Regions from separate parts of the Paenibacillus sp. MER TA 81-3 genome, predicted to be linked through region 2. Evidence: predicted binding sites of a transcription regulator. Region 2 holds the regulator's gene; the other holds the start of a gene.
What was found. The regulator Rex, encoded in region 2, represses fermentation and respiration genes when NADH is low (regulators of the CRP and FNR family bind a similar motif). The targets are predictions, from matches to a motif close to TTGTGAAATATTTCACAA.
Positions count from the first base shown of each region.

Region 1 (3,195 bases), on a different contig from region 2:
ATTCGTTTACGGCGGAGCAATTGCGCCCTCTTTATCCGAAGTGGGATCAGGCGATGACGATTCGCGGGCAATGCGATCCGGACGGCATCCTGATGAACCGCTACGTCAGGCGGGTGTTGGGGGAGTGACTGGCGATCTCCTTCGATCTCCTTTGAATCCGAGTCATCCCCGCATAGTCTCGTCCTAATGACTTGGATTCAACAGTGACGGAAGCGGATATCCCCACCATGCTTGCTTCCTTTTTACTTCATTTTGGGCTTCACAACAAGCTGAGCCGCCCTAACATTGACAGGGCGGCTCATATATATTATTGAGCATGTCTTTATACCGACATGGATTTTATTTTCTTTGCGCTTGCCGGCTCATTCTTGTCATTCCGCGGTAAAACACGGATCGGCGTGTCCATGCGGCAATTTTGTCCCATTTCGGTTCAATGATCGGATGGCAGCATTCCCGAACATGAGGCTGCGCCAGCATAATTGCGCCCGCAACGGAAGCGGCAATTAACAGAGCTGTTTCAATCCCGGCAGAAATGTGATTGTAGATACCGGAATACACGACAAAGCGAATGACGATTCCATGAATCAAAAAGACGTAAAGTGTGCGTTGACCGAGAGCGGTGATGCCGTTGTTGCGTTTGGGCACCCATGCGAGGAAAGCGATGGAAGCGATGATTTCCAGTGCATAAATGCTAAGCCGCAGAACAGATGCCGTCCAGATATTGCCCGTCCATCCCAGCTCGTGGAATGTCATGTTGTTCATCAGCCAGACTGGGTTGATCCGATTCGCCATCAAGTACAACGTAACGAGAATTCCAGCGGATAAGGCTGCCGCCAGCAGGCGGAGCGCCGGCGTAAATCGTGCGCGGAATGCATCGAAATTGAAAGTGTAGCCAATGACGAAAAACGGCAAGTATACGACAGACCGCGAGATGCCAAGCCATGCGCCTTCTACCGGAAGAAATCCGACGAGCACGCCGAGTATGAGCGACAAGATGATCGGATGGCGGACCTGATAGCGTGTGAAGAGCATCATCATAAGCCGCCAGAACATATGCCCGACAAGGAACCACAGCAATAGATAGGGCATGAAGAAAGAATGCGTAATGCCCGGAACCCGGAACAAGAACACATCGAGCAGCGAATATATCGACTGGAAAATGACATACTGCAGGGCGATCTGCTTCAGAACGCGAATACCAGCCATACCGTTCAAGTTATGACGCGCGAAATAACCGGTCACAAAGACGAACAGAGGCATATGAAACGCATAAATCCATAGAAACAAAGCTTTGATTTCCGGCATGCCGCCAATAAGAGGCTCGATAGCATTGCCGACAAATACGCATACGATTAACAAAAAACGCAAGTTTAATGCAAACGTCTCTCCACTCCCATGTGACGTTACCGATGCATTTTCGGGGGCGGTTCGTGTCAACCAACGCTCCCACATGGTGTATGTCCCTCCCTACAACATCAACCAATCGGCCTCTTTGTATATTAGCCGAAATTTCTTGTTATTTACAATTTAAAGTTATCATAGCTTATCGGCATATATTGTGATTAAGGTCACAAAGACTGAGGCGAAAGCGCTGCGCACTTTTGACAGAATTGCGAACGTTGCCCCGTCGCCTTAGACAGGAGCTCATCCTTGAAGTAACATATCAACATAGGGGAAATGAAAGGGGATGCAGAACATGTCTACCGTGTCTGCCGATAGTCGCAGCCGTCTGCTCAAGCGTGTGCGTTCATACATACCGAATCAGCACGGAGCATGGGCCATGCTGATCGTGCCTTTTGTAGTCGGTATGTTTGCGAGCCGGCCTAACATGACACATGTATGGCTGTTTGTGGCCTGGCTGGCTGTGTACTGCGGTTCCTTTGCGTGCATGCAGTGGATAAAAACGAGGCGGATAACGGTTTATCTAGGTCCTATGCTGGTATACGGAGTTATTTTTGTGGTATCCGCCGTTGTCGTGGTCGCGCTTCGCCCCGATATTTGGTGGATGGGCGCGGTGATGCTGCCGTTGTTCGTTGTTAACTTGATGTTTGCTAAGCAGAAGAACGAGCGGCATCTAGTAAATGATTTCGTTGCCGTTTTGCAATTTTGCTGGATGCTTATCATTTCGTTCGAGATTGGCGGTGGCACGGACTGGAGCTTGGCTTGGCGCTTGTGTGCCGCTTGTGTGCTGTACTTTGTCGGTACTGTTTTTTATGTCAAGACGATGATTCGCGAAAAAGGAAATCCCATATATTATGCATTATCGATCATCGTGCACCTGATTGCGGCGTCCATTGTTGGACTATTGTTTCCAGCGTGGATTACAGTGCCGTTTGCGCTGTTGTTCATCCGCGCGGTCTGGATGCCGAAGCAAGCCGTAACGGTGAAGCAGGTCGGCATTTCGGAGATTGGATTCAGTGCCGTCACCGCTTGTTCACTCATTGCATTGCTCTGATTGGCAAGGCTGTTCTGCCTGAATTGGGGGAAGGGCCTTGTCTTTTTATCAATTGACGCTGTGGCAAATATAGGATTATGATTAAGGACATGAACGATAGTGAACCAATGGGTTGTGGGGCGAAGGAGGTTGCGGCAACATGCAAGCGTTATCAAGGGGGAGCGAACCAGAAGTAGTAACTTTTGGCGAGTCGATGGCGCTCTTTAGTTCTGCCGACACACGGGGGCTGGAGTATGCGCAGACGGTAGGAAAATCATTCGGTGGCGCCGAGAGCAATGTGGCTATCGGCTTGGCACGCTTAGGTCACCGTGCCGGTTGGTGCGGCCGATTGGGGAAAGACCCGCTTGGCCATCACATCTGGAAGGCGATTCGCGGGGAAGGCGTTGATGTCTCCCGGGCCGCACTTGTCGGCGATGCGCCGACCGGCCTGATGATGAGAGAGCTTGTGGCAGGCAAATCGTCCGTATACTACTATCGCAGAGGCTCCGCTGCAAGCCGTATGGCGCCGGAGCATTTGGATATGGAATATATAAGTTCCGCACGTATGCTGCACGTTACCGGCATTACATGCGCCTTGAGCGATAATAGTGCGGATACGGTGGCGGCTGCGGTTCGGACGGCGAAGGCAGCGGGTGTGAAGGTATGCTTCGATCCGAATCTGCGGCTTAAGCTGTGGTCAATTGAAGAAGCGCGAGCACGTCTGCTTCCGCTGTCTCTCGAAGCGGATTATTTTATGCCAG
Region 1 is NZ_JAMAWB010000008.1:91,758-94,952, forward strand. It holds gene M3650_RS13155 (D-arabinono-1,4-lactone oxidase) at 1-128, shown strand, start outside; gene M3650_RS13160 (acyltransferase family protein) at 340-1,452, opposite strand; gene M3650_RS13165 (YwiC-like family protein) at 1,697-2,455, shown strand; gene M3650_RS13170 (sugar kinase) at 2,595-3,195, shown strand, end outside.
Region 1: M3650_RS13165 (YwiC-like family protein) is a predicted target of Rex. The motif match lies at 1,557-1,574, and genes of this name have one in related genera.

Region 2 (3,195 bases):
TCAAGCATAAATCGATGCATATGTACGCAGTCCCGGTCGATGTGAGTGATGCACTGAAACGGTATTTTTTTGAACCGAAGAAAAGTGTAATTCTGACATCGGCTACGCTGTCGGTCGATAAATCATTCCAGTTCGTGGCAGAACAAATCGGGCTGAAGGATGCGGAGCGGGACGGACGGCTGCACACGGTCATATTACCGTCACCGTTTAATTACCGGGAACAGGCATTAGTCGTTATCCCGCGTGATTTCCCGAGCGTAAAGGGCGCATCAGATGCAAAGTTCAACCAGATGTTGACGCAATCGATAGCGGATGTCGCGCAAGTAACGAGAGGACGAATGCTTGTGCTCTTCACCTCATATCGCATGCTGCGGGACGTATATGCGCCTTTGAAGGAAGCGCTGAGCGTTCACGGGATTCACGTGCTTGGACAAGGCATTGACAGCGGTAACCGCAGCAAGCTGACCCGCAGGTTCAGGGAGCAATCCGCTTCCGTCTTGCTGGGGACGAGCAGCTTCTGGGAAGGGGTGGACATTCCTGGAGATGCACTCACGTGCTTGGCGATTGTTCGACTTCCGTTCCAGCCGCCGAACCACCCGTTGGTCGAGGCAAAATCAGAGCGGCTGAAACGGCAAAATCAGAATCCATTCCGGAAGTATTCCGTGCCGCAAGCCGTTATCCGCTTTAAGCAGGGATTCGGCCGATTGGTGCGGACCTCGCAGGATAAGGGAATCGTCATCATCTATGATACGCGCGTGATCGAAACAAGCTATGGCAAGCACTTTTTATATTCCTTGCCGGGACCAAAGATGGAGCACATGGCTGCAGAGCAGTTGGTTCCGCGCATTGAAACGTGGTTGGACGATAATCAAAAGACGTTGAAGAGCGATGAGGGGACTTGATTTAAGATATGAAAACATTAAAAATATCTGAAGCTGTTGTTCGACGTCTGCCGGTCTATTTGCGTCATTTGATAGAACTGAAGCAGCGTGAAGTATTGACAGTTTCTTCTCAGGATTTGGGCCAGAAGCTGGATTTAAATCCAGCGCAAATCCGCAAGGACTTGGCTTATTTTGGAGATTTTGGACGCAAAGGCATTGGTTATGACGTATCTTATTTAATACAGCAAATCCGTCATATATTGAAGCTGGACCAAATTATTAACGTTGGCTTGGTCGGTGCCGGTAAACTGGGGCATGCGTTGTGCAATTACACGGTCTACTTGAAAGACAACATGAAAATCGTAGCTGTGTTCGACGCCATGGAGTCCAAGATTGGCACGGATATTAATAATCTGAAAGTTCAACCTATGAGCGAAATGATCACAACGGTTCGAAATCAGCACATCCGTATCGGAATTATTACGGTTCCGGCCGCGGAAGCGCAATATGTAGCGGAGCAATTCGTCGAGGCCGGTGTAGAAGCCATTTTGAACTTTGCACCTGTTATTTTGAAGGTTCCGTCTCATGTGCGCGTGCATACTGCCGATTTCACAACGGATTTGTTTAGCCTGGCTTATTATTTAACGGATCAGGGAAAGGAAGTTCCAGTCCAATGACAAAGCGAATCATTATTGAAAATGGCGCCTTTGCGGTACTTAATGCTCAATCCGGGCAAACCTCAACCAAGGGAACGATGGTTATTGAAAATGATCGAATTGTCCACTTGGGAGATTCACTTCCTGCGCAGTTCGATACGAGTGATGCAGAGAGAATAAACGGCAAAGGTCTATTCTTCCTGCCTGGTTTAATCAATACGCATGGTCATGCTGCGATGTCGCTCCTGCGCGGGTATGGTGACGACATGGTGCTGCAATCGTGGCTGCAGGAGAAAATGTGGCCAATGGAAGCGAAATTTACGGCACAGGATGTGTACTGGGGAACCGCATTATCCGTCGTTGAGATGCTTAAGGGCGGAACCACAACGTTCGTCGACATGTATGATCATATGGATGAAGTCGCTAAAGTCTGCGAGCAGTCCGGTATTCGGGGCTGTCTGACGCGCGGCGCAATCGGGTTGTGTCCTGAAGACGTTCAGGATGCGAAGCTTGAAGAAGCGGTTCAATTCGCAAAAGACTGGAACGGCAAGGCGAATGGACGGATTACAACCGTGCTGGCGCCGCATGCGCCATATACGTGTCCGCCGGCATTCATTGAGAAGTTCGTGCAAGCGGCACATGATATGGATTTACCTCTTCATACACATATGTCGGAGACGAAGGCGGAAGTGGAACAGAACGTGAAGGATTATGGGCTTCGTCCGGTTGCTCATTTAGAGAAATTGGGCTTCTTTTCGCGACCGTCGTTCATTGCACACGGGGTACATTTGACAGATGAAGAAATTGCGATTCTGGCTCACTACCATGTAGCCGTGTCTCATAATCCAGGCAGCAACCTCAAGTTGGCGAGCGGTGTAGCTCGGGTTCCTGAATTGTTGCGCGCAGGAGTTGTCGTCTCTCTCGGAACGGATGGTCCGGCCAGCAACAATAACTTAGACATGTTCGAAGAAATGCGGCTTGCTGCGCTTATACACAAAGGAGTATCGGGAGATCCAACCGCGATTCCGGCTGCAGAAGCGCTGCGCATGGGTACCGTATACGGGGCGAAGACGATTTCGCTTCCTGATGTAGGATTGCTTGAGGTCGGTATGAAGGCAGATATGGTTGCGGTAGATATCGATCAAGCTCACTTCATTCCGCATACGGATCTCGTATCTCACATGATTTACTCCGCTTCGGCTAAAGATGTGAAGCATGTATGGATTGATGGAGAACAGGTCGTGAAGAATGGCGAATGCCTGACGTTAGATGAAGAACGTATCCGTCATGAGACGCAGCAATGCTTCGAGCAGCTGCTGCAGCGATAAGCGGGGGGATTTATTCATGGTAAGAAGCCGCACACGTCGGCGTTCCAAATGGAAATGGTATATCCCGCTGGCGGTTCTTATTCTGATTCTTCTCATTGCTGCTGTATATATGTATGTGCAATATATAAATGCTGATGAGCGAGTGAAAGAAGCTGATATCATTCGCCGAGCGAATGATAGTGTAAAGCTCGCAGAAATATCCGGTGTCGAGAAGAGCGTATGGGACGACATTGTCTATGTTGTTGAAGGTAAAGATGAACAAGACCAAGAACGACTGGTGTGGGTGTTTCCGAAGAAAGTCGTATCTATGTACGCCTTTGAAGGAATAAA
Region 2 is NZ_JAMAWB010000018.1:56,723-59,917, reverse strand. It holds gene dinG (ATP-dependent DNA helicase DinG) at 1-902, shown strand, start outside; gene M3650_RS22600 (redox-sensing transcriptional repressor Rex) at 911-1,558, shown strand; gene M3650_RS22595 (amidohydrolase) at 1,555-2,865, shown strand; gene M3650_RS22590 (cell wall elongation regulator TseB-like domain-containing protein) at 2,882-3,195, shown strand, end outside.